3 regions of the Kitasatospora sp. NPDC059462 genome follow, and region 2 is predicted to be linked to each of the others. Evidence: predicted binding sites of a transcription regulator. Region 2 holds the regulator's gene; each other region holds the start of a gene.

Region 1 (10,317 bases), on a different contig from region 2:
CGAACAGCTGCCGGGCGCCGAACTGGTCCTGGTCGAGGACGCCGGGCACCTGGTGATGCTGGAGCGCCCCGACGCGGTCGACGGCCGGCTGGCCGCGCTGTTCGAACGGGCCGCCCGCTTCCGCGGTGCCGTCGTCCCGCCGGCGCCCCCGGCGGTCGGCGAGCCGTAGCGCGCCCGGCGGGCGGCGGCCGGCGGACGCCCGGCGCGGCCGGGGCCGGCGATGTGGCACGGTAGCGGGGGCGCCCGAGAGCCGGTGCGCCGCCGTACGGACCGAAGGGCTTGATTCACGCATGGGCTCGCACGCCACTCTCACCGCCGCCACCCCCGACCGGATGGGCCGGCTCGGCCGGGAGCTGGCCGCGCTGCTGCGCCCGGGGGACCTGGTGCTGCTCTCCGGCGAGCTGGGCGCGGGGAAGACCACGCTGACCCGGGGCCTCGGCGAGGGGCTCCGGGTGCGCGGCGCGGTCACCTCGCCGACCTTCGTGATCGCCCGGGTGCACCCGTCGCTGGTCGGCGGCCCGGCGCTGGTGCACGTCGACGCCTACCGGCTGGGCGGGGACCTCGACGAGATGGAGGACCTCGACCTCGACGTCTCGCTGCCCGAGTCGGTGGTGGTGGTCGAGTGGGGCGAGGGCAAGGTCGAGCGGCTCTCGGAGGACCGCCTGGAGGTCCGGATCGAGCGGGCCGTCGGCGCCGAGGCGGCGGCGGAGGGCGACCTGGACCCGCGCCGGGTCCGGCTGACCGGCATCGGCCCGCGCTGGGCCGGCGTCGACCTGTCGGTGCTGGCCTGAGGGAGCCGCCCGGCCCGGGTCACGGTTTGCCGACAGTCCGTCGGGAAGATGTTGCGGTCGGGGTCCCGGGCATGGTGGGATGGGTTCTGAGGTTAGGTCTGCCTAACTAGGAGGCGCCATGCCGAGCACCACGCCCGCCCCGGAGCGCGAACCGCGCGGGACCGGGGCCGAGGGGCCCGACCGACGTGCCGAGGGCGAGCCGATGCGGGCCCTGCTGGCCGCCTGTGCGGCGGCGGAAGCGGTTTCCACCCCGCCCGGACGCCGCCCGGCGGGGAGCCCGCGGCCCGGGGAACCGGCGGACGGCGGCGCGCACGAAACCCGCCGCGCCGCGTAGCCACCGCAGCGCCCGCCCGCCCCCCCCCCCCGGCCGGGGTCAGGCGATCACGACGACCTTGGTGTCCTTCGGCGCGAAGTCCCAGAGCAGCTGGCCGTCGGCCCGGCTGCTGCGGATGCCGCCGGTCTTGGCCTTCGAGTCGCCGCTCCCGATCGCGGAGGGCGTTCCCGACGCGGACGCGGACGCGGTCGGGGCGGCGGCCGGCGTGCCGGTGGCACCGTCGACGGCCGCGCTGAAGCCGAACACCACGCCGTTCTGCTGGGCGAACCGCACCACGTGCTCGATCTGCTTGCCGTCGGTGCCGGTGCCGGACTGGGTGCGGCTGTAGACGGGGTAGCTGCCGGGGGCCGGCTCCACGGTGCCCGGGGTGACCGGGAAGGCGGCCACCACCTGGGGGGTCTTCTTCGGGTCGATCAGCCAGACGTAGTGCCCGCTGACCGAGTAGACGACCCGCAGGCCGGTGCCGGTGCCCGCGGTGGGCAGCGCCGGGGCGGTCGGCGTCGGCGTGGTGGTCGGGGTGGCCGAGGCGGCCGGCCCGGTGGACGGGGCGGAGGTGCTCGCGCCGGGATCGGCGGCGACCGCGCGGTCCTGCGCGCCGTTGGCCTGGAAGGCCAGCAGGCTCACCACCGCCAGGGCCCCCAGGGTCAGCCCCGTGACCACCACTCCAGGACCCATCTTCGCCACGTGTGCTCCCACCGCCGTCCCTGAAACCGTCGGCCCCATCGTGCCAGGTTCGCCCGTCCGGTCCGCATCTCGTCGGACGTGTGTTCCGCCATGCTGCGGGTTTTCGGTCGTGCGGCGCACACCGGCGGCGGGGCGGGAGCGCGCCCCGGCGGTCGCCGCAGGACCGGTCACCGCCCGACCGGTCTAACCTTGACCCGTGCTGCTGCTCGCGTTCGACACCGCTACCCCCGCCGTCACCGCCGCCGTCCACGACGGCACGGCCGTCCTCGCCGAGACCGACCAGGTCGACGCCAGGCGCCACGGCGAACTCCTGTTGCCCGCGATCGACCAGGTGCTGCGGGCGGCCGGTGTCGACAAGCACCGGCTGACCGGCATCGCCGTGGGCGTCGGCCCGGGCCCGTACACCGGCCTGCGGGTCGGCCTGGTGACCGCCGCCGCGCTGGGCCACGCCCTGGACCTGCCGGTGCACGGCGTCTGCACCCTGGACGCGATCGCCCACCGGGCCCGCGCCGAGGGCCTGGCCGGCGAGCCGTTCACGGTGGCCACCGACGCGCGCCGCAAGGAGGTCTACTGGGCCGCCTACGACGCCGAGGGCCGCCGGACCGAGGGCCCCTCGGTGGACCGCCCGGGCGACCTGACGCCGCCGGCGCGCTCGGTCGGCGCCGGTGCGCTGCTCTACCCGGACGCCTTCCCCGGCGCGCACGGCCCCGAGCACGTCTCGGCCGGCGCGCTCGCCGACTTCGCCGCCGCCGAGCTGGCCGCCGGCCGGGCCCTGCTGCCCAACGCCCCGCTCTACCTGCGCCGCCCGGACGCCCAGGTGCCGGCCGGCTACAAGGCGGTGCTCCCGGCGTGACCGGCCCGAGCACCGACGGGGCCGTGCGCACCGGCGTCCCCGCCGCCGCCCTGCGCCCGATGCGCTGGTGGGACATCGCCCCGGTGCTGGCGCTGGAACAGGAGCTGTTCCCCGAGGACGCCTGGTCCGCCGGCATGTTCTGGTCCGAGCTGGCCGAGGCCCGCCCCGGCGGCACCCGCCACTACACCGTCGCCGTCACCCCGGACGGCACGCTCGTCGGCTACGCCGGGCTGATGGCGGTGGCCGGCGAGGGCGACGTCCAGACCATCGCCGTCGACGGCCGCCACCAGGGCACCGGACTCGGCGCGGCGCTGCTCGCCGACCTGGTCCGGGAGGCCGCCCGGCGCGGCTGCGCGGACCTGCTGCTGGAGGTGCGGGTGGACAACGCCCGCGCACAGCGGCTCTACGAGCGCTTCGGTTTCGAGCCGGTCGGCATCCGGCGCGGCTACTACCAGCCCGCCGGCATCGACGCGCTGGTGATGCGCCTCGACCTCGCGGCCGCCGCCGTCGACGGCGCCGCCGCCCCCGAAGACCTCGACGAACCCGCGGGCCACCCGCGACCGGACGTGAAGAAGGACACCCCCCATGGCTGACGAACCGCTCGTCCTCGGCATCGAGACCTCCTGCGACGAGACCGGCGTCGGCATCGTGCGCGGCACCACGCTGCTCGCCGACGCGGTGGCGTCCAGCGTCAACGACCACGCCCGCTTCGGCGGCGTCGTCCCCGAGATCGCCAGCCGCGCGCACCTGGAGGCGATGGTCCCCACCATCCAGCGCGCCCTGGACACCGCGGGCGTCAAGGCGGGCGACCTGGACGGCATCGCCGTCACCGCGGGCCCCGGCCTGGCCGGCGCGCTGCTGGTCGGCGTGAGCGCCGCCAAGGCGTACGCGTGGGCCCTGGACAAGCCGCTGTACGGCGTCAACCACCTCGCCTCGCACATCTGCGTGGACCAGCTGGAGCACGGCCGCCTGCCGTCCCCGACGATGGCCCTGCTGGTCTCCGGCGGGCACTCCTCGCTGCTGCTCAGCGAGGACATCACCAGCGACGTCCGCCCGCTCGGCGCCACCATCGACGACGCGGCCGGCGAGGCCTTCGACAAGGTGGCCCGGGTGCTCGGGCTGGGCTTCCCCGGCGGCCCGGTGGTGGACCGCACCGCCCGCGAGGGCGACCGCAGGGCGATCGCCTTCCCGCGCGGCCTGACCGGCCCCAAGGACCCGGAGTACGACTTCTCCTTCTCCGGCCTGAAGACCGCCGTCGCCCGCTGGGTGGAGGCGAAGCGACGGGCCGGCGAGGACGTGCCGGTCGCCGACGTCGCGGCATCCTTCCAGGAGGCGGTCACCGACGTGCTGACCCGCAAGGCGGTCAAGGCCTGCAAGGACAACGGCGTCGACCACCTGATGATCGGCGGCGGCGTCGCGGCCAACTCGCGGCTGCGCGAGATGGCCCAGCAGCGCTGCGACCGGGCCGGCATCCGGCTGCGGGTGCCGCGTCCGGGCCTGTGCACCGACAACGGCGCGATGGTCGCCGCGCTCGGCTCCGAGATGGTCTGGCGCGACCGCGCGCCGTCCTCCTTCGACCTGTCGGCGGACTCCTCGCTGCCCGTCACCGAGGTCCACGTCCCGCACACCGACGTCCACGGCGAGGCCTACCGGGCGCTGGGCGGCGGGCGGTGACCACCACCGCCGCGATGTGGGAGGCCCGGGCCGCCGACGGGCGCGGCGCCGAGCTCTCCGCGTGGGTGCGGGAGAGCGCGCTGCCCGCGCTGCGCGGCCGTCCCGGGCTGCTGCGCAGCGAGCTGTTCGCCGCTCCCGGCGAGCGCGTGCTGCTGATCACCTGGTGGTCCGGCGAGCCGGTGCCGGTGGCCGAGCCGCCCGCCGCGCTGCTGGGCCGTCCGGTGCACCGCTGGTCCTTCACCAGCGAGCACGTGGAGTAGCCCCCGGCAGCCGTTCGCGCGCCCGACCGGGAACCGAACGTCCGACCGTTACCGTGCTAGCGAGCGAGATCGCTGAACGGGAACGGGGAGCACGGCGCGGTGAACAGGCACGGGTGGAGCAGGACGACGGCGTACGCGGCGGGGGCGGTGGTCCTGCTGGCCGCCGCCACCGGGTGCGCGGGCGGGGGCGACAGCGGCGCCGCGTCCGCCGCCCTGGTGGCGCCGAGCACCACCACCGCCCCGGCCGGGTCCGCCGCGCCGCCCGGGCGGGACGCGGCCACCGCGCCGCCCGCGCCCCCCGCCCCGGCCGCCGGCGACGCCGCCGCCTGGGCGAAGTGGCACCTCACCCCGCTGCCGCCGGCGCCCCGGGCGCCCGCCGACAAGCCGGTGAAGCTCCAGCGGACCGGCCCGGTCCCGGTGTTCAGCGAGGTGCGGACCACCGACAAGGTCGTCTTCGTCACCATCGACGACGGCGCCGAGAAGGACCCGGCCTTCGTCGAGATGCTGACCGACCTCAAGGTGCCGGTCTCGATGTTCCTGACCCGCGACATCGTCAAGGACGACTACGGCTACTTCAAGCGGCTCCAGGCGCTCGGCAACCACGTCCACAACCACACCGTGGACCACGCCCAGCTGAGCAGGGCGGCGCCGGAGAAGCAGAAGTCCGAGATCTGCGACGCCCAGGCCGCGCTCACCCAGCAGTACGGCACCCCGCCGCTGCTGTTCCGCCCGCCGTACGGCGACGGCGCCAACACCCCGGCGGTCAACTCCGCGGTGCAGCAGTGCGGGCCGCGGGCGATCGTGCTGTGGCGCGAGTCGATGCAGATCCACGACATGCAGTACCAGGCGGCGGACAAGAAGCTGCGGCCCGGCGACATCGTGCTCGCGCACTTCCGCGGCCCGAAGGACCTCAAGGGCGAGACGATGACGCAGATGTTCGGCGAACTGCTGGCCCGGATCCAGGAGCAGGGCTTCACGGTGGCCCGGCTGGAGGACTACATCGAGGTGCCGGCCGCCTGAACGGCCGCGGCCGGGCCGGTCACCGGCCGGCCGAGCATCATCAGCGGGCCGTGGTCGGTGCGGCTGAGGATCACCGTCACGGTGTTCGGGCCGGCCGGCTTGAGCTGACGGCGCAGCTCCTCCGGGGTGATCGCCATCCCGCGCTTCTTGATCACCACCGTGCCGACGCCGCGCTCGCGCAGCAGCGCCTTCAGCTTCTTGATGTGGAACGGCAGCACGTCGGTCAGCTCGAAGCCGTGCGCGTAGGGGGTGTCGACCAGCTCGTCCGAGGTCACGTAGGCGATCTTGGGGTCGATCAGCCGCCCGTTCACCCGCTGCGCCACCTCGGCGACCAGGTGGGCGCGGATCACCGCGCCGTCCGGCTCGTAGAGGTAGCGGCCGACCGGGCCGGCCGGCGGGTCGGGCAGGTCCCCGCCGCCGAGGCTGGCCCGCTGCGGCAGCAGGGTGGCGCGGTGCGGGTGCTCCGCCCGGGTGCCGAACCAGAGCACCGCCTCCTTGACGTCGCCGTGGTCGGAGACCCACTCGGCCTCCGCGTCGGCCGGCACCGCCTCGTGCGGGATGCCGGGGGCCACCTTGAGCGCGCCGACCGGGGTGCGCCGGCCCGCCTCGATCGCCCAGGACAGCGGCGGCGCGTAGGCCTCGGGGTCGAAGACCCGGCCGCGCGAGGTGCGCCGGGCCGGGTCGGTGAAGACCGCGTCGAAACCGGTGACGTCGACGTCGGCGACGTCCGCGCAGCGCACCTCGACCAGGTCGGCCAGGCCCAGGGCGGCCGCGTTGGCGGCGGTGGCGGCGCAGGCGGCCGGGTCCTTGTCGACGGCGAGCACCTCGACGCCGGCCCGGGCCAGCGCCAGCACGTCGCCGCCGATCCCGCAGCAGAGGTCGGCCAGCCGCTTCACGCCGAGGTCCGCGAACCGCCGTGCCCGCCACTCGGCGACCTCGCGCCGGGTGGACTGCTCGACGCCGTTGGGCGTGAAGTACATGAGGTCGGCATCGGCGCCGAACTTGGCCCGGGCCCGCTGCCGCAGCCGGGCCTGCCCGAAGGCCGCCGACACCAGCTCGGCCGGGTGCTCCCTGCGCAGCCGGGTGGCCAGCGCCAGTTCCTCCCCGGGCGCGAAGTCGCGCAGTTCGGCGAGCAGGGCCTGGCCCCGGTCGGTCAGCAGGGGCCGCAGGTCGTCGTTCTCCACGGGCCCATTCTCACCGGTCACGGGAGGGCCGGCCGGACCGGCCGGCTCGCACACGCGTGCGGTCGCGCGTCCGCGGCGTGGGACCGACGGGCGCGTCGTTGGCACTCTGGTTGACTGAGTGCTAACCGCGGCCTATGGTCGTCACTAGCACTCCCCACCGGGGGAGTGCTAACGCGACAGTGCGTGTCTGACCCCCGCGACGGCAGATGCGCGAGCTCGCCCCTACCCGTTAGAAAGCCCCGTAATCTCCGAAGGGGAGCTCGGACGTGACCACCAGCAGCAAGGTTGCCATCAAGCCGCTCGAGGACCGCATCGTGGTCCAGCCGCTCGACGCCGAGACCACCACGGCCTCCGGCCTGGTTATCCCGGACACCGCCAAGGAGAAGCCCCAGGAGGGCGTCGTCCTGGCCGTCGGCCCGGGCCGCTTCGAGGACGGCCAGCGTCTGCCGCTCGACGTCGCCGTCGGTGACATCGTCCTGTACTCGAAGTACGGCGGCACCGAGGTGAAGTACCAGGGCGAGGAGTACCTGGTGCTCTCCGCCCGCGACGTTCTCGCCATCATCGAGAAGTAAAGCGTCCAGCCACGCCCCGGATCCGTGTCCCTAGCGACAGGGGACCGGGGCGTGGCTGTTGGTTCACGTAGTCGGCGGCCGCCGCGACGGCCGCACCCCCGAGGGAATAGGGAACATGGCGAAGATCCTGCAGTTCGACGAGGACGCCCGCCGCTCGCTGGAGCGCGGTGTCAACAAGCTGGCCGACACCGTCAAGGTGACCATCGGCCCCAAGGGCCGCAACGTCGTCATCGACAAGAAGTTCGGCGCCCCGACCATCACCAACGACGGCGTCACCATCGCCCGTGAGGTCGAGCTCGACGACCCGTACGAGAACCTTGGCGCGCAGCTCGTCAAGGAGGTCGCCACCAAGACCAACGACGTCGCGGGTGACGGCACCACCACCGCCACCGTGCTGGCCCAGGCCCTGGTCAACGAGGGTCTGCGCAACGTCGCTGCCGGCGCCGGCCCGGCCGCCCTGAAGAAGGGCATCGACAAGGCCGTCGCCGCCGTCTCCGAGCACCTGCTGTCGGTCGCCCGCGAGATCGAGGGCAAGGACGACGTCGCCGCCGTCGCCACGCTGTCCGCGCAGGACGCCCAGGTCGGCGAGCTGATCGCCGAGGCGATCGACAAGGTCGGCAAGGACGGTGTCATCACCGTCGAGGAGTCGAACACCTTCGGCGTGGAGCTGGACTTCACCGAGGGCATGCAGTTCGACAAGGGCTACCTGTCGCCGTACTTCGTCACCGACGCGGAGCGGCAGGAGGCGGTCCTGGAGGACCCGTACATCCTGATCAACCAGGGCAAGATCTCCTCCATCCAGGAGCTGCTGCCGCTGCTGGAGAAGATCCTTCAGGGCGGCTCCTCCCGCCCGCTGCTGATCATCGCCGAGGACGTCGACGGCGAGGCGCTGTCCACCCTCGTGGTGAACAAGATCCGCGGCACCTTCAACGCGGTGGCCGTCAAGGCCCCGGGCTTCGGCGACCGCCGCAAGGCGATCCTCGGCGACCTGGCCGTCCTGACCGGCGGCACCGTGATCTCCGAGGAGGTCGGCCTCAAGCTCGACCAGGCCGGTCTGGACGTGCTGGGCTCGGCCCGCCGCGTGACCGTCACCAAGGACGAGACGATCGTCGTCGACGGTGCCGGCGAGTCGGAGGCCGTGGCCGGCCGCGTCGCCCAGATCAAGGGCGAGATCGCCAACACCGACTCGGACTGGGACCGCGAGAAGCTGCAGGAGCGCCTGGCCAAGCTGGCCGGCGGCGTCTGCGTCATCCGCGTCGGTGCCGCCACCGAGGTGGAGCTCAAGGAGCGCAAGCACCGCCTGGAGGACGCCATCTCGGCGACCCGCGCCGCGGTCGAGGAGGGCATCGTCGCCGGTGGTGGCGCCTCCCTGGTCCACGCCGCCAAGGTGCTGAACGACGGCCTGGGCCTGTCCGGCGACGAGGCCACCGGTGTCGCGGTCGTCCGCAAGGCGCTGCACGAGCCGCTGCGCTGGATCGCCCAGAACGCCGGCCTGGAGGGCTACGTCATCACCTCCAAGGTCGCCGAGCTGGAGCAGGGCCAGGGCTACAACGCCGCCACCGGCGAGTACGGCGACCTGGTGAAGGCCGGCGTCATCGACCCGGTCAAGGTCACCCGCTCCGCCCTGGAGAACGCCGCCTCGATCGCCTCCCTGCTGCTCACCACCGAGACCCTCGTGGTGGAGAAGAAGGAAGAGGAGGCCGACAACGGCCACTCGCACGGCGGTCACGGCCACTCGCACTGAGGCCGCAGGCACTGACGACCGCAGGCCCGGTCCGCGCCCCGCGAGGGGTGGCGGGCCGGGCCTGCGGCGTGTTCCAGACTTCAACTATCAGTTGAATTTTGCATGCAGCAAAGAATCCCTTATATCTTGAAGGCATGATCGAGGCCCGCCACCTGCGCGTCCTGCGTGCCGTCGCCCGCACCGGCTCCTTCTCCGCGGCCGCCCGCGAGCTGGGCTGCACCCAGCCCGCCATCAGCCAGCAGATGAAGGCCCTGGAGAAGTCCGTGGACACCCCGCTGGTGGTCCGCTCGGGCCGCGGGATGCAGCTGAGCGAGGCCGGCCGGGTCCTGCTCAAGCATGCCACCGGGATCCTCGCCGGGCTCTCCGCCGCCGAGGAGGAGGTGGCGGCGATCGCCGGACTGCGGGCCGGACGGGTCCGGCTGGTGTCCTTCCCGACCGCCAGCTCGACCCTGGTGCCGCCGGCGGTCGCCCGGCTGCGGGACAGCCATCCGGGCGTGCGCGTGTCGCTGGTCGAGGCGGAGCCGCCGGAGTCGCTGGCGATGCTGCGCGGCGGCGAGTGCGAGATCGCGCTCGCCTTCCGCTACCCGCAGGCCCCCGGATCCGCCCTCGCGCCGGCGCCGGCGCCCGCGCACGGCACCCCCAGGGAGGCGCGCGCCGAGGCCAATCTGGAGGCCCAGCAGCTGAGCGCGGGGGCCGACTGGTCCGATCTGGTGGCCACCCCGCTGCTGGACGACCCGCTGGTCGGGCTGCTGCCCGTCGGGCACCGGCTGGCCGGGCGCGGCGGGCCGGTGGAGCTGGGCGAGCTGGCGGGGGAGCAGTGGATCGCGGGCTGCCCGCAGTGCCGCGGGCACCTGGTGGAGCTCTGCGCGGGTGCCGGCTTCGAGCCGCGGATCGACTTCGCGACGGACGACTACCCGGCGGTGGTCGGGCTGGTGGCCGCCGGGCTCGGGGTGGCGGTGCTGCCCGGGCTGGCGCTGGAGTCGGTGCGCCCGGACGGGGTGGTGCCGGTGGCGGTGCACGCCGCGTCGGGGGCGCCGGCGGTGCGGCAGGTGGTCGCGCTGACCCTGCCGGACCTCGCCGAGGTGCCGGCGGTGGCGCTGATGCTGGAGCGGCTGGCGGGGGCCGCGGCCGGGCGCTGACCGGCCGGCGCGGGCCGGTGGTGGCCCCGGGCGGTGGCGGCCCCGGGCAGGCCTCATGCCGA
Region 2 (10,317 bases):
GGTCAGACCATGTCCTCGGTCATCGTCCGGCCGCCGAGCACGTGGACGTGGGCGTGGAAGACCGTCTGCCCGGCACCGGCGCCGGTGTTGAAGATCAGCCGGTAGTCCTGGACGCCCTCGTCGGCGGCGACCCGGCCGGCCTCGGCGAGCAGCTCGCCGGCGATCTCCGGCTCGTCGGCGGCCAGCGCGGCGGCGTTCGGGTAGTGGGCGTGCGGGATCACCAGGACGTGCAGCGGGGCCTTCGGCGCGATGTCCCGGAAGGCGAGCACCCGCTCGGTCTTGCGCACCACGGTGGCCGGGATCTCGCCCGCCACGATCTTGCAGAACAGGCAGTCGGGCTGCGGCTCGCCGGCCATCGGGGTCTCCTCGCGGGGTCGGGTCGGTGCGTACGGCGGCATGCTAGCCGAGGCGGCCCCGGCGGGGGCGGGGGGACCGGGCCGCCCTCCCGCCCCGGCGCCGCCCTACCGCTGCCCGGGCAGCGGCGGCGGGGTCCTGGCCGGCCGCTCGGCGAGCGCCTCCAGGGCCAGCCGGACGCCCTCGGCGAGCTGCGGGTCCTCCCCCGCCGCCCACGCGTGCGGCGGGAACGGCACCTCGACGTCCGGGTCCACGCCGTGGTTCTCCAGGCCCCAGCCGACCCGCTCCGACCAGAAGGCGTACTTCGGCTGGGTCACCAGGGTGCCGTCCACCAGCGAGTAGCGGCTGTCGATGCCGATCACCCCGCCCCAGGTGCGGGTGCCGACCACCGGGCCGATGCCGAGCGCCTGGATGGCCGCGTTGACGATGTCGCCGTCCGAGCCGGAGTACTCGTCGGCCAGGGCGACGACCGGCCCGCGCGGCGCGTCCTCGGGGTACGGCGAGGGGCTGGCGACGTCCCGGGCGACGCCCCAGCCGATGATCCGCCGGGACAGCTTCTCGATCACCAGCTGCGAGGTGTGCCCGCCCCGGTTGCCCCGGATGTCGACGATCACGCCCTCCCGGGCCATCTCCGAGCGCAGGTCGCGGTGGATCTGCGCCCAGCCGGTGGTCTGCATGTCGGGGATGTGCAGGTAGCCGAGCCGGCCCCCGGACAGCTCGCGCACGGCGGCCCGCCGCCCGGCCACCCAGTCGTGGTAGCGCAGCGCCTCGTCGTCGGCGAGCGGGACGACCACCGGGTGGCGCCGGTCGGTGCCGTCCTTGCCGGCCACGGTCAGTTCGACCGGCTGCCCGGCGGTGCCCGCCAGCAGCGGCGCCGGGCCGGTCAGCGGGTCCACCGGGCGGCCGTTGACCGCGAGGACCGCGTCCCCCGGGCGGACGGCCACCCCCGGCGCGGCCAGCGGCGAGTGCGCCCTCGGGTCCGAGGACTCGCCGGGCAGGACGCGGGCGATCCGCCACACCTCGCCGTCGCGGACCAGGTCGGCGCCGAGCAGGCCCTGCCGGCGGGCCGCCTCGGTGTGCCGGCCGGGCGGCACCACGTACGCGTGGGAGGTGCCCAGCTCGCCGTGCACCTCCCAGAGCAGGTCCACCAGGTCGTCGTGCGAGCCGAGCCGCTCCACCAGCGGGCGGTAGCGGGCCAGCACCCCGGCCCAGTCCACCCCGGAGAGGTCCGGGTGCCAGAAGTTGTCCCGCATCAGGCGGCCGTTCTCGTCGAACATCTGCCGCCACTCGGCCGCCGGGTCGACGGTCACCCGCAGCCGGGCCAGGTCGACGTCGATCTCGTCGTCCTCGCCGGACGCCTTGTGGCCGGCCGGCAGGATCCGCAGCTCATCCTCGTCCAGCACGGCCAGCCGGGTGCCGTCGCCGCTCACCGCGAACGCGTCCAGGCCGTCCACCAGCTGCTCGGCCCGGCGCTTGCGGAAGTCGAAGCGCTCCAGGGCCGGGCGCGGGCGCTCGTCGTCGAGCGAGGCCGCGTCGTCGCCCAGCTCGCCGACCAGCGGGACGCGCGTCCACAGCACGCCGTCCTTGGCGGCCCGCAGGGTGCCGAAGCGGCCGCCCTCCACCGGGAACGGCACGATCCGGTCGGCGATGCCCGCCAGGTCGACCCTGGTCACCGGCGGCGCGTCGGCCCCGCCCTCCTCGCCGCCGTCCCGCTTGCCCCGGGGCTCGTCGTCCTCGCCGCCGACCGGGCGCCCGGCCCGGCTCGGCCCGAACGGGGACGGCGTGTCGGCGGCCAGGGTGATCAGGTACGGGCGGCAGCCGTTGGGGAACGACAGGTCGAAGACGTGCGAGTCGTACACCGGGTCGAAGTTGCGCATCGAGAGGAACGCCAGGTGCCGGCCGTCCGCGGTGAACGCCGGCGAGGTGTCGATGAACCGCTGCGGGGTCGCCTCGGAGACCGTCCGGGTGGCCAGGTTCGCCAGCACGATCTGGCGCAGCGACCACGGCCCGAGGGCCGGCTGCGACCAGGCCAGCCACGCCGAGTCGGGGCTGAACGCCAGCCCGCTGACCTCACCGTCCGTGCTGTGCGCCAGCTCGTGCACGGATCCGTCGGCCAGCGAGACCAGCAGCACCCGGCCGTCGTGCGCGCCGACCGCCAGCTGCTTGCCGTCCGGCGACACCACCAGGGCGCGGACCCGTCCCAGCAGCCCGGCGGCCAGCCGGCGGCGCTCGGTGCCGAGCACGGCGGGCGCGTACTCGACCGCGTCCTCGCCCTCGGCGTCGGTCACCCAGACCACGCCCTGCGCGGCGTCCTCGCCCGCCGCGCCCGGCACCACCCGGGCCAGGCGGGCCCGCACGCCCGGTGTCTCGTCCAGCACCCGGGCCGGGCCCTCCCGGTGGGCCAGCCAGTGCACGGTGCCGCGCACCACCACCGCGCCGGCCCGGCCGGTGCGGTCCGGGGCGGCGCCCTCCAGCCAGTACGCGGCGGACACCGGGCGGGGGCGGCGGCCGGTGCGGGGGCCGCCCAGCCGCACGTCGAGCCGGCGCGGCCCGGCGCCGGCCAGGTCGTCCAGCAGCCACAGCCCGCCGGCACTGTGCCAGACCACCCGGGCGCCGTCGGTGGCGGCGTCGCGGGCGTAGAAGCCCTCCGGGGAGATGCCGTGGCGGCGCAGGCCGGAGCCGTCCGGGAGGCTGGAGTACAGCGCGCCGACGCCCTCGTGGTCGGAGAGGAACGCGATGCGCCCGCCCACCCACAGCGGCGACTCGATGTTGCCGGCCAGGTCCTCGTGGACGCGCTCGAAGCGCTCGGCGCCGATCCACAGCTTCCCGGCCCGCCCGCCCCGGTACCGCTTCCACCAGGCCGGTTCCATGCCGAACGCGGAGACCAGCAGCACCCGCCCGCCGCCCGGCTCGAAGGCCAGCCCGCCGACCGGGCCGTAGGGCAGCCGCACCGGCTCGCCGCCGTCCGGCGGCACGGCGTGCGCCCAGGTGCGGCGCAGCGAGGCCTGCCCGGCGGCGGTGGTGGCGATCGGCCGGCCGTCCGCCGTCCAGCCGCGCAGCTGGGTCTGCGCGTCGCCCCAGTGGGTGAGGCGGCGCGACGGGCCGCCGTCCACCGGCGCGAGGTGCACCTCGGGGGCGCCGTCCCGGGCCGAGGTGAACGCGACGTACCGGCCGTCCGGGGAGAAGCGGGGGCGGCGGACCGGGACGTGATCGGCCGTCAGCCGCCAGGCCCGGCCGCCGTCCAGCGGGGCGAGCCACACGTCGTTCTCGGCCACGAAGGTGATCAGGTCGCCGTGCAGGTGCGGGTGGCGCAGATAGGCGCCCACGGAGGTGCTCTCGGGTTCGCTCACACCCGTCACCCTGGCACGGGGCCGCTCCCCCGCGCCCGGACTTTGCCGACCACGGCCCCCTGCGGGGGAGGTCCTGCTACGACCAGCGGCCGGTGCGGCCCAGCAGCAGCGCGCCGGCCGCCACCCCGGCGGTGGAGGTGCGCAGCACCGACGGGCCGAGCCGGTACGGCTTCGCGCCGTCCTCGGCGAAGGCGGCCAGCTCCTCCGGGGAGACCCCGCCCTCCGGGCCGACCACCAGCACCAGGTCCCCGGTGTCCGGGAGGGCCGCGCCGGCCAGCGGCTCGGCGCCCTCCTCGTGCAGCACGGCCGCGAACGCGGCGCCGGCCAGCACCGGGACCAGCTGCCGGGTGGTCATCACGTCGCGGATCACGGGGAAGCGCAGCCGGCGGGACTGCTTGCCGGCCTCCCGCGCGGTGGCCCGCCACTTGGCGAGCGCCTTGCCGCCGCGCTCGCCCTTCCACTGGGTGATGCAGCGCGACGCCGCCCAGGGGATCACCACGTCCACGCCGACCTCGGTCATGGTCTCCACGGCCAGCTCGCCCCGGTCGCCCTTGGGCAGCGCCTGGACGACGACGATCCGCGGCGCCGGCTCCGGCTCGCGGCGCACCGCCGCCACCGTCACCTCGATCGCGTCCTTGCCGAGCACCGCCGCGACGGTGCCGTCCACGCCCAGGCCGAGGCCGTCCGTCAGGGTGACCGCCTCGCCCGGCTGCAGCCGCTTCACCGCGGCGGCGTGCCGGCCCTCCGGCCCGTCCAGCAGCACCGGCGCGCCGGGCTCGACGGCGGAGATCCGCTCGGTCTCGGCGACGAACACGGGCGCGGTCATGCGGGGAACCTCCGGGGTGGGAAGGGGAACGGGAACGCGAAAGGGGTGCCGAGGAAGCCTCGGCACCCCCGCGCGGGACGGCTACCGGCCGTTGAAGGCGTCCTTCAGCCGGGAGAACAGCCCCTGCTGCCCGGGCGCGAACTGGCCGGAGGGCCGTTCCTCGCCGCGCAGCACCGCCAGGCGGCGCAGCAGGTCCTCCTGCTCGGCGTCGAGCTTGGTGGGCGTCTGCACCTCGACATGCACTATCAGGTCGCCCCGGCCGCCGCCGCGCAGGTGGGTGATGCCCCGGCCGTGCAGCGGGATGGACTGGCCGGACTGGGTGCCGGGCCGGATGTCGACCTCCTCCACCCCGTCCAGGGTCTGCAGCGGCACCTGGGTGCCGAGCGCGGCCGCCGTCATCGGGATGGTGACGGTGCAGTGCAGGTCGTCGCCGCGCCGCTGGAACACCGCGTGGGTGGTCTCGGCGATCTCGACGTACAGGTCGCCGGCCGGGCCGCCGCCGGGGCCGACCTCGCCCTCGCCGGCCAGCTGGATGCGGGTGCCGTTGTCGACACCGGCGGGGATCTTCACGGTCAGGGTGCGGCGGGCGCGGACCCGGCCGTCGCCGGCGCACTCCGGGCACGGGGTCGGCACGACGGTGCCGAAGCCCTGGCACTGCGGGCAGGGGCGGGAGGTCATGACCTGGCCCAGGAAGGACCGGGTGACCTGGGAGACCTCGCCCTTGCCGCGGCACATGTCACAGGTCTGCGCGGAGGTGCCGGGCGCGGCGCCCTCGCCGCTGCAGGTGGTGCAGGTGACGGCGGTGTCGACCTGGAGTTCCTTGGTGGTGCCGAACGCGGCCTCCTCCAGGGTGATCTCCAGGCGGATCATGGCGTCCTGGCCGCGCCGGGTCCGCGAACGCGGGCCGCGCTGGCCGGAGGCGGCGCCGAAGAAGGCGTCCATGATGTCGGAGAAGCCGAAGCCGGCCGCGCCCGCGCCGAAGCCGCCCGCCCCGCCGCCCCCGCCGTTGGGCGAGAGGGGGTCGCCGCCGAGGTCGTAGACCTGGCGCTTCTGCGGGTCGGAGAGCACCTCGTAGGCGGCGTTGATCTCCTTGAACCGCTCCTGCGTCTTCGGGTCCGGGTTGACGTCCGGGTGCAGTTCGCGTGCCAGGCGCCGGAACGCCTTCTTGATCTCGTCCTGCCCCGCATCCCGTCGGACGCCGAGTACCGCGTAGTAGTCCGTGGCCACCAAATGCTCCGCTTGTTCCGCCTGTAAGAGTGCTTGCGACTTCGGACCGTCAGAATTCTAACGGTCCGTACCTACGACTCGGCCAGGATCTGGCCGACGTACCGTGCCACCGCTCGCACCGCCCCCATTGTGCCCGGATAGTCCATCCGGGTCGGACCGATCACACCCAGTTTGGCCACGCTCTCGTCGCCCGAACCGTAACCGACCGAGACGACCGACGTGGAATTCAGCCCCTCGTAGGCGTTCTCGCGGCCGATCCGGACCGTCATCCCGGCGTCCGCGGTCTCACCCAGGAGGCGGAGCAGGACGACCTGCTCCTCCAGTGCCTCCAGCACCGGCTGGATGGTCAGCGGGAAGTCGTGGCCGAAACGGGTCAGGTTGGCCGTGCCGGCCAGCATGATCCGCTCCTCGCTCTGCTCGGCGAGCGTCTCGAAGAGCGTCGCCAGCACCGTCGTCACGGTCGGCCGGTCGGCCGCCTCGAACAGTGCGGGCAGTTCCTCCAGCAGCCCGGGGACGTCGGGCAGGCGCTGGCCGGCGGCCCGCGCGTTGACCCGGGCCCGCAGGTCCGCCAGCAGGGTCTCGCCGACCGTGCCGGGGCAGTCCACCAGCCGCTGCTCGACCCGGCCGGTGTTGGTGATCAGCACCAGCATCACCTTCGCCGGGGCCAGCGCGACCAGCTCGATGTGCCGCACCGTGGAGCGGCTCAGCGAGGGGTACTGCACGACCGCGACCTGGCGGGTCAGCTGGGCCAGCAGCCGCACGGTGCGGGCGACCACGTCGTCGAGGTCCACCGCGCCGTCCAGGAAGTGCCGGATCGCCCGCCGCTCGGGCGCGCTCATCGGCTTGACCTCGGCCAGCTTGTCGACGAACAGCCGGTAGCCCTTGTCGGTGGGGATGCGCCCGGCGCTGGTGTGCGGCTGGTGGATGTAGCCCTCCTCCTCCAGTGCGGCCATGTCGTTGCGGACGGTGGCCGGGGAGACCCCGAGGTTGTGGCGGTCCACCAGGGCCTTGGAGCCCACCGGCTCCTCCGTCCCCACGTAGTCCTGGACGATCGCGCGAAGCACCGCGAGCTTGCGGTCGTCGAGCTGACGGACCTCACCGGCCATGGGGCACGCACCTCCGTCTTCACGCGTTGTCCGTTGTGACACGCCCTTGGGGCATGTGTCCGCATTCGAGCTGTCCGGGCCGGCCCCGCAGGGCCCCGGCTTTGGCACTCCGACCATCCGAGTGCCAGAACCGTACCTGCCAGTGTAAGGCCCGGGTCCGACGGCAGGAACGGTCCGGCCGGGGTGATCCTGCCCGCAGTCCGGCGGCACGCGGATGATGCCGCGGGCCCGCCCGGGTGGCAGCATCGAAAGCGGACGGCGAACGGAGGAACAGCGATGTCGACCTCGGGCCAGCACACCCGTTTCGCCCCCGACCGCGGCCTGACCGGCCGGATGGTGGGGACGATGTTCCTGATCGGGCTCCTGTACGTCGGATTCACCGGGCTGCTGATCGCCCTGCTGCGCGGCGCCTGGCCGATCATCGTCCTGATCTCCGGCGGCCTGTTCGTCGCCCAGTTCTGGTTCAGCGACAAGATCACCGAACGGGCCATGGGCGCCCACCCGGTCACCCCGGAGCAGTACCCGCAGCTGCACGGCGCCGTCGACCGGCTCTGCGCGCTCGCCGACATGCCCAAACCCCGGGTCGCCGTCGCCCGCAACGACATGCCGAACGCCTTCGCCACCGGCCGCAACCCGCAGAAGGCGGTGGTCTGCGTCACCACCGGGCTGCTGCGCCGCCTGGAGCCGGAGGAACTGGAGGGCGTGCTCGCCCACGAGCTGTCGCACGTCGCCCACCGGGACGTCGCCGTGATGACGGTGGCCGGCTTCCTCGGGGTGCTGGCCGGCGCGATGACCAGGATCGCCGTGTACGGCGGCTTCATGGGCGGCGGGCGCAACAGCAACGACTCCAACGCCGCGATCGTCGCGCTGGTCATCCCGCTGGTGTCGATCGCCGTCTACGCGATCAGCTTCCTGCTCACCCGGCTGCTCTCCCGCTACCGCGAGCTGGCCGCCGACCGGGCCGCCGCCCAGCTCACCGGCCGGCCCAGCGCACTGGCCTCCGCGCTCACCAAGGTGACCGGCCAGATCGCCGCCATCCCGACCAAGGACCTGCGCCAGGCGCAGCCCTACAACGCCTTCTACTTCGCCCCCGCGCTGAGCGCCCGGGAGGCCGCCGCCCAGCTGTTCTCCACCCACCCGACCCTGGAGCAGCGGCTGGCCCAGCTCGCGAAGATCTCCGAGCGGCTCGGCCGCTGACGCCCCCGCGCCTGCCCCGCCCCCGCCCCCGCCCGCCGCTACCGGAAGGACCGCCGTGGGAATCCTGGACGCGTTGTTCGGCCGCACCAAGCCCGTCAGACCCGACCTCGACCAGCTGTTCGGGGTGCCGTCCGCCGCGCTGACCCTGGAGGCCGGCGCGGGCCTGCGGCCCACCGGGCTCGGCTCGGTCTGCTTCGCCTCCGTCGAGGGCGGGGCCTTCGACGAGGTCGAACGCCAGGTCCGGGCGCTGCTGGACGCCGACACCGGGCGCGGCGGCGTCCCCGTCGAGGCGTCCAGGGACGACTACGGCTACTCCTGGCTGCTCGCCCGGCACGCCCCCGAGGAGCTGCCCGAGCTCGTCAACGACCTGCACGCGGTCAACAGCGAACTGGAGGCGAACGGCTTCGGGCCGCAGCTGCTCTGCTCGCTGGTCGGCTTCCGCGACGCCACCGGCCGCCGGCCGCTGGCCCTGGTCTACCTGTACAAGCGCGGCACCTTCTACCCGTTCGCGCCGCTGCCCGGCCGCGGGGAGAAGCGCGACAGCCCGCTGGAGCTGGAGGTCAACGCGATGCTCGGCAACGACCTGCGGCTGGAGAAGGACCTCACCCGCTGGTTCCCGGTCTGGGGCGCGCCGGGGCTGTGAGGACGCCACGCCGGGCGGCGAGGACGCCCCGGGGCGGCGAAAACCGCTGGCCGCGGCGGCCCGGGCCGCCTAGGGTCCGGCCGTGATCAACTGGACCGAGATCGAGACCGCCGAACCCACCCCCGACCTGCTCGCCGCCGTGAGCGCCGCCCTGCGCTCCCGCGACTCCGGGACCCGCGACACCCACGCCTACGAGCAGCTGTGCCGCTGGGTGCCGCTGCTCACCCCGGAGCGGCGCCTCGCCCTCGGCGACGAGATGGCCGAGCGGCTGTCCGACCCCGAGATCCAGGCCCGCACCTTCGCCCCGCTGGTCCTCGCCGAACTCGTCGACGCCGGCGCCCACCGCCCCGCCTGGCTGGACGCCTTCGCCCACTGGTACGTGACCGAGACCGACCTGCGCGGCTGGGACGCCGAACTCGGCTGGCTGCACGCCGTCGCGCACGGCGCCGACCTGCTGGGCGCGCTCGGCCGCAGCCCGCTGGTGGCCGACCCGGCGCCACTGCTGGAGCTGGCCTCGGCCCGGCTGCTCGCCCCCACCGACCACGTCCTGGACGCGATGGAGGACGACCGGCTCGGCCGCGCGGTCGGCCAGGTCCTCACCCGCCCGGAACTGACCGAGCGCCAGGCGCTGGCCTGGCTCGATCCGATCGCCGCGACCGGCCGGCGCGAGCCCGGCGTCGTCCCCGCGACCGTCTCCAACACCCTGCGCACACTGCGGGTGGTGTACCTGCTCACCGACCGCGGGGTGCGCCCGGCCCCGGGCGCCGAGCCGCTGGCGCTGCGCCATGCCGCCGCCCTGCGCGAGCGACTCGCCGAGGTCCTGGCGATCAACACGTCCTACTACCTCGGCTGACGCCTCGTAGACTCCGTGGAATGCGCAGCCGCCAGTACGGACCCGATCTGACCCCGCCGTGGAAGAAGCAGGCGCCCGCCCCGGAGGTGCCCGCGGAGCGGGACCTGGTGGTCGAGGAGGCGGCGAGCGGCTTCTGCGGGGCGGTGGTGCGCTGCGAGAAGACCGCCGAGGGCTTCACCGTCACCCTGGAGGACCGGTTCGGCAAGCACCGGGTCTTCCCGCTGGTGCCGCGCGGCTTCCTGCTGGAGGGCCGCCCGGTCACCCTGGTCCGGCCCACGGGCCCGGCCCCCGCCCGCACGCCCGGCCGCACCGCTTCCGGTTCGCTCGCCGTCCCCGGCGCCCGGGCCCGGGTGGCCCGCGAGTCGCGGATCTACGTCGAGGGCCGGCACGACGCCGAGCTGGTGGAGCGGGTCTGGGGCGACGACCTGCGGATCGAGGGCGTGGTCGTCGAGTACCTGGAGGGCGTCGACGACCTGCCCGCGATCGTCGCCGACTTCGCCCCCGGCCCGGGCCGGCGCCTCGGCGTCCTGGTCGACCACCTGCTCCCCGGCACCAAGGAGCACCGCATCGCCGCCCGGGTCACCGGCCCGCACGTGCTGGTCGTCGGCCACCCCTACATCGACGTCTGGCAGGCCGTGAAGCCCTCCTCCGTCGGCATCCCCGCCTGGCCCGACGTCCCCCGCGGCGAGGACTTCAAGCTCGGCACCTGCCGCCGCCTGCGCTGGCCCGAGGACACCCCCGCCGCGTGGAAGCGCATCCTG
Region 3 (10,317 bases), on a different contig from region 2:
TACCCGCCTTTTCCGAACGGTCACGTTCGGCTGCGAAGACTCCTTCCGGCCGCAGCGGAACAGCCGTCTTCACGGCCCCCGGACCGGCCCCCGGACCGGCCCCCGGGGCGTCCGCCGGGAAGGCCCCGGAACCGGCCGGCCGCCAGCAGTCCCCGCCGGCCGCGCGGGCCGCCGCGAGGGCCCGGTCGGCGGACCGCAGCAGCACCGCGGCGTGGGCGCCGTCCCCGGGCAGCACCGCCAGCCCGGCCGCGGCGGTGAGCCCGTTGCCGTGGGGGCGGCGGCCCTCCCGGTCCCCCGAGGACCAGTCCAGCAGCAGGTGGCGGCGGACCGACCAGACCAGCCGGTCGGCGACCTGGGCCGCGCCCTCGGCGCCGGTGTCCGGCAGCACCACCAGGAACTCCTCGCCGCTGTAGCGGCCCAGGGTGTCGGAGCGGCGGATCTCCATGCCGAGCCGCTGGGCGAGGTCGCGCAGCACCGTCCCGGCCCGGGCCCGGCCGTGCTCGGCGACCACCGCGTCGAACCCGCTGATCTCCAGCAGCAGGACGGCCAGCGGGCGCGGTCCGTCCTGCTGCTCGTGCTGCTCGGCCCGGCGGGCCCGGTCGATCTCCCGGTCCAGGGTGAGCTGGAGGTGCCGGTAGTTCCAGACGCCGGTGACCGGGTCGCAGGAGGCGGTGCGCTCCAGCTCGGCGCAGCGGGACTCCAGCTCGGCGAGGCGCTCGCGCAGCGCGGCCTCGCGCCGCGCCGCCCGGGCCGAGCCGCGCCGCAGCCGGCTGCCGAGGACGGTGGCGCCGGCCAGCGCGGGGGCGCTCACCGCGGCGAGGGCCTGCACCAGCAGCGGGGTGGACATCGAGGGGGTGCCTTCCGCGTGTCAGGCTCTGGTCGTCCCGGTCGCACGGAGGCCGGGGGTCCGGAGCGGTCGGGGTCGCAACGGTCGGGGTCGGAACGGTCGGGGTCGAGCGGTGGAGGAGCGGTGGACCATCCCATGCACAACGAGAAGAGCGCGCTGAGGACACGGCTGCTGTCCGAACGGCGGGCGCTGGCACCCGGGGCCCGGGAACGGGCCGCCGAGGCGCTGGCCGGGCACGCCGGCGAGCTGGCGGCCGCCGGGGCCACGGTGGCGGCGTACGTCTCGGTGGGCGCCGAGCCCGGCACCCGGCCGCTGCTGGACGCGCTGCGGGCGCGCGGGGTGCGGGTGCTGCTGCCGGTGCTGATGGCGGACAACGACCTGGACTGGGCCCCGTACGAGGGCCCGCAGGCGCTGGCCCCGGCCGGGCGCGGGCTGCTGGAACCGGTCGGCGGGCGGCTCGGGCCGCAGGCGGTGACCGAGGCGGGCCTGGTGCTGCTGCCGGGTCTCGCGGTGGACCGCCGGGGGCTGCGGCTGGGGCGCGGCGGCGGCTCCTACGACCGGGTGCTGGCCCGGCTGGAGCGCTCCGGTGCGCGGCCGGTGCTGGCGGTGCTGCTGTACGAGCACGAGCTGCTGGACCTGGTCCCGGCGGAACCGCACGACCGGCCGGTGGACCTCGCCCTGACGCCCTCGGGCCCCCACCGGCTGGGGTGAGCGGACGGGGACGGTACGCCGACGGCCCCGCCCCCGGGGATCCGGGGTGCGGGGCCGTCGGGACCGGCCGCGGCGTCAGCCGTTGGTCAGCGTCAGGCGGTGCTTGGTCGCCTTGTCGACCGCGTCCGGCGAGTGGGCCCAGGTCAGCAGCTTGCCCTTGAGCCAGAGGTCGGTCTGGTCGTTGTAGTTCTCGTGGAACGCGTGCCCCGAGGCGCCGCCGACGTTGATCCAGCGGGAGGCGTCGAGGTCGTTCATGTCGATCACCATGCGCATCGACGGGATCCAGTCGACCTGGTAGCCCGCGGCCGCGTTCCAGCCCGCCGCGTCGACCGCCGCCGAACCGCCGGAGAGGCGGTACGGGCCGCGGTTGAGCAGCTTGTGGACGGCGCCCGAGGCGATCGAGGAGTCGTCCGAGCCGAGGGTGCGCTCACGGAGCTCCAGCTTGTGCAGCCGGCCCCAGCTCCAGGTGGTGATGTCCTTGGTGAGCAGCGAGGTGAGCTCCTGGCGGGCGTTGGTCATCGCCTCGCGCAGCAGGTTGTCCAGGCCCTTCTGCTCCTTGTGCTGGGAGTCGATGTACGTCCACCAGCTGCTGTCGGGCTTCTCCAGCTGCTGGCGCACCACCTCGGTCCAGCGGTCGCCGCCGTCCGGCTGGGCCCGGCCCGGGTCACGGGTGCCGCACTCGGTGACGATCCTCGACTTGCTGTCGGGCTTGGTCGGGTCGGCCTGCTCGCGGACCAGCAGGCAGTTGTCCTCCGCCCGCAGGTCGGCCGGGAACTTCTGGCCGAAGGCGAGGGTGAGCAGCTGGCGCCAGACGCCGTTGTAGTAGGCGGCCGCGGCCGAGTCGGCGTCCTGGTGGTAGTTCCAGTCCTTCAGGAGGTCCTGGGCCTCGCGCACGTAGGGGTCGTCGATCTCGACCTTGAGCAGCATCGGGACCAGCGTCTTGGCCAGGATGCTGGTGTTGTCGAGCTGCATCTCCTGCATGTCGTCCGGCGAGATCTTGCCATTGTTCTTCAGCCGGGCCTCGATCTGGTCGGTGATCTCCTTGGCCCGGGTGCCGTACTCCCAGTCGGTGGTCAGCGAGGGCTTGTAGGAGGCGTCGACGACGGCCTGGTTGGCGGTGACGATGTAGCCGCTCGCCGGGTTGAGGCTCCACGGCAGGGCGCTGAACGGGACCGGGTCCTTCTTCCACTGGTAGGCGGAGTCCCAGCCCGGCGCCGGGTAGCGCCCGTTGCCCTTGCCGCGCACCGGGATGTAGCCGGGGGCCTGGTAGCCGATGTTCTTGGCGTCGGCGTAGATGAGGTTCTGGGCCGGGACGGCGAAGTCCGCGGCGGCCTTCTGGAACTCCTCCCAGCCCTTGGCGCGGTCGAGCGCGAAGACCGCGTCCATGGTCTTGCCGGGGATCAGAGCGGTCCACTGCAGGGCGACGCCGTAGCCGCCGGTGCCGCGGTCCGGGGCGGAGGCGCCGTTGGGCGCGTACTTGCCGACGTTCTGCTGCTCGGTGCTCGGGTCGGAGATCAGCGGGGCGCCGGTCCTCGTGGTGCGCACGGTGATGGTGCGGTCCTCGCCCCCGGCGACCTTGATGGTCTCCTTGCGGAGCTCGAACTTCTCCTCCTTGCCGTCCACCAGGTAGGTCTCCGGGCCGGTCACCTTCTCCAGGAAGAGGTCGGTGACGTCGGCGCCGAGGTTGGTGAGGCCCCAGGCGATGTCCTTGTTGTGGCCGATGACCACCCCGGGCATGCCCGCGAAGGTGAAGCCGGAGACGTCGTACTGGCAGGCCGGCGAGACGGCCCGGCAGTGCAGGCCCATCTGGTACCAGACCGAGGGCAGGCCCGGGCCGAGGTGCGGGTCGTTGGCGAGCAGCGGCTTGCCGGTGGTGGTGTGGCTGCCGGCCACCACCCAGGAGTTGGAGCCGATGCCCTGGCCGTTGCGGCCGAGCAGCTCGGGCAGCGCGTCGATCCGGTCGGTGACGTCCTTGAGCAGCGCCTTCGTGGCGGCCGAGCCCTGGGTGGTGCCCGGGGCGGTGCCGGAACCGGCCGTGCCGGAACCGGCGGCCGGGGCGGAGCCGTCGGCGGGCTTGTACGTGCTGCCGTTGACGCCGCCGGTCTTCACGATCGTGCCGTTGCGGGCGTACGGGTACTCCGGGTACAGCTCCTCGATCTTCTCGGGGCTGAAGTCCTGGGCGAGCAGCGAGCGGTCGATCTCCTCCTGGAGGTTCCCGGAGAGGTCCCAGGCCATCGCCTTGAGCCAGGAGACCGAGTCGACCGGGGTCCACTGCTCGGGCTCGTAGTCGCCGTTGACGACACCGAGCAGGCTGTACTCCAGCGAGGCCGAGGAGCCGCCCGGGTGCTCGGCGAGCCAGGCGTTGACGCCGTCCGCGTACGCCTGGAGGTTCTTCTTGGTGTCGGGGGTCAGGACGGTGTCGAACTCGTCCTGGGCGGTCTTGCGCCAGCCCATGGTGCGGATCATGGAGTCGGTCTCGACCTGGCTGTCGCCGAACATCTCGGAGAGCCGGCCTGCGGTGATGTGCCGCCGGACGTCCATCTCCCAGAAGCGGTCCTGGGCCTGGACGTAGCCCTGGGCCCGGAAGAGGTCCTCGGAGGTGTCGGCGTAGAGCTGCGGGATGCCGTTGGCGTCGCGCTTGACGTCGACCGGCGCGCTCAGGCCCGCCAGCTTGATGCTGCCGTCGACCTCCGGGAAGGACGCCCGGACCGCGGCCACCCCCCGGTAGCCGCCGTAGCCGGCGCCGGCCACCAGCAGGACGACCAGCACGATCACGATCAGACGGGCGCGCCGGAACTTCTTGGAGCGGGGCATCTGGGTCCTTGCGGTCCTCACTGGGGGGCGGGCGGACATGTCAAGAGCACGTGGCCGTGACAGTGCACCACATTAGGCCGCCCCGGCTGGCGGCCGTGCACGGGGGACGCTCACGGTGGGATCGGGCAGACCGGGAGACGGGAGGTGAGGGAGTCGGTGAACGGTGAACTTAAAGATATGGCAAAATGTTAGACTGAGTAACGATCCGCAAGGGGAGTAATCGCCGCTTCCGGCCTCCGCCCCTGTCGGTACCCCGTCCGCCCGCTGCCACGCCCGAGGTGCCCCTGCGTGAATGTCGACCACCTGAACCAGCTGCTCCTCGAATTCTCCGTGATCCTGCTGGTCGCGGTGGTCGCCGTGCGGGTGTCCACGAAATCCGGCCTGCCCAGTCTGCTGATCTACCTCGGCATCGGCGTCGCGCTCGGCCAGAACGGCCTGGGCATCTCGTTCAACAACGCCGAGCTCACCCAGGTGCTCGGGTACGCGGCGCTGGTGGTGATCCTGGCCGAGGGCGGCCTCAAGACCAACTGGCGCGAAGCCAGACCGGTGATGCCGGCGGCCACGGTGCTCGCCACCGTCGGCGTCGGGATCAGCGTCGCCGTCACCGCGGCCGGCGCCCACTACCTGGTCGGCCTGGACTGGCGGACCTCCCTGCTGCTCGGCGCAATCGTCTCCTCCACCGACGCCGCCGCCGTCTTCTCCGTCCTGCGGACGGTGCCGCTGCCCCGCCGGCTGACCGGCCTGCTGGAGGCCGAGTCCGGCTTCAACGACGCGCCCGTGGTCATCCTGGTCGTCGCCTTCGCCACCGTCGGCGCGCACGACTCCTGGTACGTGCTGCTCGGCACGATCGTCGCCGAGCTGGCGGTCGGCCTGGCCATCGGCCTGGTGGTCGGCAAGCTCGGCGCGTTCGGCGTCAAGCACGTCGCGCTGCCGTCCTCCGGCCTCTACCCGATCGCCGTGATGGCGCTCACCGTGCTCGCCTACGCCGGCGGCGCGCTGCTGCACGGCTCCGGCTTCCTCGCCGTCTACGTCAGCGCGGTGGTCCTCGGCAACGCCAAGCTGCCGCACGGCCCCGCCGTGCGCGGCTTCGCCGACGGCCTGGCCTGGATCGGGCAGATCGGCATGTTCGTGCTGCTCGGCCTGCTCTGCACCCCCGAGTCGATGGGCTCGGCCGTGGTGCCCGCCCTGGTGATCGGCGCGGTGCTGGTCTTCCTCGCCCGGCCGCTCTCGGTGGTGCTGACCCTCACGCCGTTCAAGCTGCCGGCCCGCGAGCAGGCCCTGCTCAGCTGGGCCGGACTGCGCGGCGCGGTGCCGATCGTGCTGGCCACCATCCCGCTGGTCTCCGGCGCGCCGCTGGCGCAGGACGTCTTCAACATCGTCTTCATCCTGGTCGTGGTCTTCACCCTGCTCCAGGGCCCGACCCTGCCCTGGGTCGCCAAGGCCCTGCGGATCGGCGAGGGCTCGATGGGCCAGGACCTCGACATCGAGTCCGCGCCGCTGGAGAAGCTGCACGGGCACCTGCTGTCGGTCGCGCTGGCGCCCGGCTCGAAGATGTCCGGCGTGGAGGTCGGCGAGCTGCGGCTGCCGGCCGGCGCGGCGGTGACCCTGGTGGTGCGGGAGGGGAACAGCTTCGTGCCGGACCGGACCACCGTGCTGCGCGGCGGGGACGAGCTGCTGGTGGTGACCACGGACGAGGTCGGCGAGGCGGCCGAGCGGCGGCTGCGGGCCGTGGACAAGGGCGGCAAGCTGGCCGACTGGCTGAACGGGCGCGGCGGCTGAGGCCTCACCGGGTGTTCACCCCGGCGTCACGGGACACGTTTGGATCCGTCCTGTAGAGTCGGGGTGAGCGCGCTTCTACGCGCGTAAATTTCGCTTTTGGTGGAGACACCGAACCCCAGCATCTGCCTGAAGCAGAGTTGGCGCGACCGCTCGGCGGCCGCGGCCCGGCCCCGGCCCACCGCCGGACCGGCCCGGTATCTACCCCGGTCGACGCGCGAGAGGACGACTCTCGGCGCCGTCGGGGCCACCCCATGCCCTGCCGCGCTACCAGGCAGCAGGAAGGACCGACCGTGACGGCCCGCCGAACGGTCGAGAGCGTCGAGGACGCCCGGGACACATCGTCCCCGCAGAACAGCCCGCAGAGCAGCCCGCGGAACAGCCCGGAGGCCGGCCCGGGGAGCGCCGCCGCGCCCGCCCGCGTCGGCTACGGCGCGCTGCTGCGCACCCCCGGCGCCTGGACGTTCCTCGTCCCCGCGCTCGTCGCGCGGCTGCCCTACGCGATGCTCGGCATGGGCATCCTGCTGCTCGTCAAGGACACCCACGGCTCCTACGGCACCGCCAGCACCGTCGCGGCGGTGGCCGCCGTCGCCCAGGCGCTGGTCGGCCCGCAGACCGGACGCCTCGCCGACCGGTACGGCCAGGCCCCGGTGCTCGTCCCGACCGTCGTGGTGCACGCGCTCTCGGTCGGCGCGCTGATCGCGCTCGCGCTCGGGCACGCGCCGGCCTGGAGCCTGTTCCTGGCCGCCGCCCCCGCCGGGGCGAGCGTCCCGCAGATCGGCGCCATGGTCCGGGCCCGCTGGATCTCCACCTTCTCCGCCGGGGGCGCGGCCGCCGCCCCCGAGGTGAGCACCGCCTTCGCCTTCGAGTCCGTGACGGACGAGTTCACCTTCGTGATCGGCCCGATCCTGGCCGCCGCCGTCGCCACCTCGGTCAGCCCCTCGGCCGGGCTGGCCGCCGAGGCCGCGCTGACCCTGGCCGGCGGCCTGGCCTTCGCCGCCCAGCGGCGCACCGCGCCCGCCCGGGTGGTGCGCGAGCCGGGCGTCCGGCAGGCCTCCGCGCTCGCCTCGCCCGGCGTCCGGCTGCTGGCCGGCGCCTTCCTCGGCGTGGGCACCGTCTTCGGCGGCATGCAGGTCTCGGTGAACGCCTTCGCCGACTCGGTCGGACAGCACGGCGCGGCCGGCACCGTCTACGGCGTCTTCGCCGGCGGCTCGATGGTCGCCGGTGTGCTGTACGGCGTGATCGCCTGGCGGCGCTCCGTCCAGCAGCGGATGATGCTCGGCTACGCCCTGCTGGTGCTGGGCTGCTCGACCCTGTGGGCGATGCCCAACCTCGTCGCGCTCGCGCTCGCCGGGCTGGTCTGCGGCCTGGCCATCGCGCCGACCCTGATCAGCGGCTACACCCTGGTCGAGACGCTGGTCGAGGACGGCGCCAAGACCGAGGCCTTCACCTGGCTGACCGGTGCCATCGGCCTGGGTCTGGCGACCGGCTCGACGGCCGCCGGGCAGCTGATCGACGCGCACGGTCCGTCGGTCGGGTTCCTGGTGCCGGTCGCCGGGGCCGGGCTGGGCCTGGTCGCGCTGGTGACGCTGCGGGGGCTGCTGGTCCCCCGCGCCGGGCGCGGCGCGGTGGTCGCGGCCGCCGCGGAGCGCGGTGCGCCGGGGCGGCTGGTGGGCGCGGCCGAGGGCTGAGGCGGCGGCCGGGGCGGGCACGGGGGCGGACCCGGGGCGGGCGCCGGGCGGACCCCGGGCCGGACTCATCTCACATTCGAGTCGCTGGACTGATCCACCGGAATGCCGCATCATTGACCATCGTTAGCACTCATCAGGCGAGAGTGCCAGGAGGAAGACAAGTGCCCACGTACCAGTACCAGTGCACCGAGTGCGGCAACGGCCTGGAGGCGGTGCAGAAGTTCACCGACGAGCCGCTGACCACGTGCCCCGACTGCCAGGGACGGCTCCGCAAGATCTTCTCGGCGGTGGGCGTGGTCTTCAAGGGCTCCGGCTTCTACCGGACCGACAGCCGCTCCTCCTCCAGCAGCTCGGTGGGCGGGGGTTCGTCCTCGTCCTCGTCGACGTCGGCCTCCTCGTCCTCGTCGTCGGGCTCGTCGTCGAGCTCCCCGGCCCCCGCCGCGAGCCCCGCTCCGGCGGCCGGCTGACCTTCGGCCGGGCACCGGACCACAGCGTTCCCGAACGGCCCGCCGTTTCCCGCTTCCGAGCGGGTGCGGCGGGCCGTTCGTCGTCTCCGGGGGCCTTCATTCACTCGTCGGGGTGACAGCCGTCATCCACAGCCCCGGGTTTTCCACAGGCCGGGAAAAGCGGCTACCGGCCCGGGCGCGGACCGCCCAGAGTGGCGGTCACCGGAACCCCGAAGCCGACCCTGGAGGTGCCCGTGCGCACCGGTTCGCCCGTCCTGTCCCCCCGTCCGCTGCCGGTCCCGCCGCTGCCCGCGCCGAGCGTCCCGCCCCGGCAGCCGGTGCCGCCGTTCCCTCCGATCGGCGGCCGGGCGGGCCCGCGCTGCCGGCTCCGGCGGGTGCTGCGCCACCGCGCCCCGGTCCCGCTGGTGCTGCTGTTCGCGGCGGCGGCCGCGCTCACCCTCGGCCCCGCCCGGACGGGCCCGCCGGCGCCGGGGGCGGCGCCGGTGGTGGGCCGAACGGGTTGTCCGTCGGAGGGGGGAGAAAATCACCCGTGACCGGCCGGCGACTCCGTCGTTCACGCGGCATGAAAGGCTTCAAGGAATTCCTGCTGCGCGGAAACGTCGTCGAGCTGGCGGTCGCCGTGGTCATCGGCGCGGCCTTCACCAACATCGTCAACGCCTTCGTCAAGGGCGTGATCAACCCGATCGTCGGGGCGTTCGGGGCCAAGGACCTCGCGTCCTACAGCTCCTGCATCAAGGGCCCCTGCGAGGTGTCCGCCACCGGCGAGGTCACGACCGGCATCCTCATCCTCTGAGGCAACGTGCTGAGCGCGGCGCTCCAGTTCCTGATCACCGCGGCCGTCGTCTACTTCTGCCTGATCCTGCCGATGACCAGGTTCACCGCCCGGCGCAAGACGCTGGCCGAGGTCCAGGCGGAGGCCGAGGCCAAGGAGGTCCTGCTGCTCACCGAGATCCGCGACGCCCTGGTCACCCGGACCGGCTGAGGCCGGGCCGACCCGGCGGGCCGGCCGTCAGTCCCCGTGGTGCGGCGGGCGCTGGCTCAGGTACCAGTCCAGCCCCCGGCCACTGCTCTGCCCCGCCCCGGGCCGGTCGCCCCAGCCCGCGTCGGTGTCGTCCCGGGACTGCCGCTCCAGCGGGTCGCCGAAGACCAGCCGGGCCTTCGCCGCCGTCCGCGACCGGTCCGCCGTCGTCTCCCCGGCCGGTCCCCCGGCCTTCTCGCCGGCCGTCGTCCCGGCCGTCGTCCCGGCCGCCTTCTCGTCCGCCACCTTCTCCTCCACCGCTCTCGTCCTTCCCCCTGCCGACGTCCCCGCCCGCTGCCACCAGCCTAGAAGGCTCCCGGCACGACGGCGGGCCCGGTGCGGACCGCTCCGCACCGGGCCCGCAGGCCGCCGTCACCTCTCACGCCCGCGTCATGCCGGGCCGGGCTCCGTCAGGCCGCCTCGAAGCCCGCGTGGTCGGCGATCTTCTTCAGCTCCGCCAGCGCGTGCTTCTCGATCTGGCGGATCCGCTCACGGGTCAGCCCGTGCTGCTTGCCCACCTCGGTCAGGGTGCGCTCGCGGCCGTCCTCCATGCCGTACCGCGACCGGATGATCGAGGCCGTCCGGTCGTCCAGGCGCCCGATCAGGCCGTCCAGTTCCTCGCGGCGCAGCATGACCATCACGGCGTCCTCCGGGGACGTCGCCCCGGTGTCCTCGACCAGGTCGCCGAACTGGGTCTCGCCCTCGTCGTCGACCGACATGTTCAGGCTGACCGGGTCCCGCGCCCAGTCCAGCACGTCCTTGATCCGGGCCTCGGTGGTGTCCAGCTCGGCCGCGATCTCGGCGGGCTCGGCCTCCCGGCCCAGCTCCTTCGACTTCTCCCGCTGCACCCGGCGGATCCGGCCCAGCTCCTCGACCAGGTGGACGGGCAGCCGGATGGTGCGCGACTGGTCGGCGATCGACCGGGTGATCGCCTGGCGGATCCACCACGTCGCGTAGGTGGAGAACTTGAAGCCCTTGGCGTAGTCGAACTTC

What was found. Region 2 encodes HrcA, which represses chaperone genes, less so after heat shock. Its sites were predicted from a motif close to TTNGCACTCNGNNNNNCNGAGTGCNAA; they were not measured.
Region 1: a site for HrcA is predicted at 6,899-6,925, ahead of groES (co-chaperone GroES). Genes of this name have one in related genera too.
Region 3: a site for HrcA is predicted at 7,963-7,989, ahead of ACFXAM_RS27425 (FmdB family zinc ribbon protein). Genes of this name have one in related genera too.

The regions. Positions count from the first base shown of each region.
Region 1 is NZ_JBHYUU010000106.1:16,048-26,364, reverse strand. It holds gene ACFXAM_RS24450 (alpha/beta fold hydrolase) at 1-169, shown strand, start outside; gene tsaE (tRNA (adenosine(37)-N6)-threonylcarbamoyltransferase complex ATPase subunit type 1 TsaE) at 291-791, shown strand; gene ACFXAM_RS24440 (hypothetical protein) at 1,165-1,800, opposite strand; gene tsaB (tRNA (adenosine(37)-N6)-threonylcarbamoyltransferase complex dimerization subunit type 1 TsaB) at 2,006-2,662, shown strand; gene rimI (ribosomal protein S18-alanine N-acetyltransferase) at 2,722-3,255, shown strand; gene tsaD (tRNA (adenosine(37)-N6)-threonylcarbamoyltransferase complex transferase subunit TsaD) at 3,248-4,336, shown strand; gene ACFXAM_RS24420 (hypothetical protein) at 4,333-4,596, shown strand; gene ACFXAM_RS24415 (polysaccharide deacetylase family protein) at 4,696-5,616, shown strand; gene ACFXAM_RS24410 (methyltransferase domain-containing protein) at 5,592-6,821, opposite strand; gene groES (co-chaperone GroES) at 7,067-7,372, shown strand; gene groL (chaperonin GroEL) at 7,488-9,116, shown strand; gene ACFXAM_RS24395 (LysR family transcriptional regulator) at 9,251-10,255, shown strand.
Region 2 is NZ_JBHYUU010000023.1:28,679-38,995, forward strand. It holds gene ACFXAM_RS09355 (histidine triad nucleotide-binding protein) at 3-356, opposite strand; gene ACFXAM_RS09360 (S41 family peptidase) at 462-3,713, opposite strand; gene ACFXAM_RS09365 (16S rRNA (uracil(1498)-N(3))-methyltransferase) at 3,781-4,530, opposite strand; gene dnaJ (molecular chaperone DnaJ) at 4,612-5,757, opposite strand; gene hrcA (heat-inducible transcriptional repressor HrcA) at 5,829-6,863, opposite strand; gene htpX (zinc metalloprotease HtpX) at 7,140-8,060, shown strand; gene ACFXAM_RS09385 (hypothetical protein) at 8,116-8,703, shown strand; gene ACFXAM_RS09390 (DUF2785 domain-containing protein) at 8,786-9,556, shown strand; gene ACFXAM_RS09395 (DUF3097 domain-containing protein) at 9,577-10,317, shown strand, end outside.
Region 3 is NZ_JBHYUU010000132.1:4,991-15,307, forward strand. It holds gene ACFXAM_RS27400 (GGDEF domain-containing protein) at 1-847, opposite strand, end outside; gene ACFXAM_RS27405 (5-formyltetrahydrofolate cyclo-ligase) at 983-1,558, shown strand; gene ACFXAM_RS27410 (penicillin acylase family protein) at 1,634-4,372, opposite strand; gene ACFXAM_RS27415 (potassium/proton antiporter) at 4,661-6,151, shown strand; gene ACFXAM_RS27420 (MFS transporter) at 6,586-7,839, shown strand; gene ACFXAM_RS27425 (FmdB family zinc ribbon protein) at 8,001-8,306, shown strand; gene ACFXAM_RS27430 (hypothetical protein) at 8,498-8,839, shown strand; partial or broken gene mscL (large conductance mechanosensitive channel protein MscL) at 8,869-9,285, shown strand; gene ACFXAM_RS27440 (hypothetical protein) at 9,316-9,582, opposite strand; gene ACFXAM_RS27445 (sigma-70 family RNA polymerase sigma factor) at 9,735-10,317, opposite strand, start outside.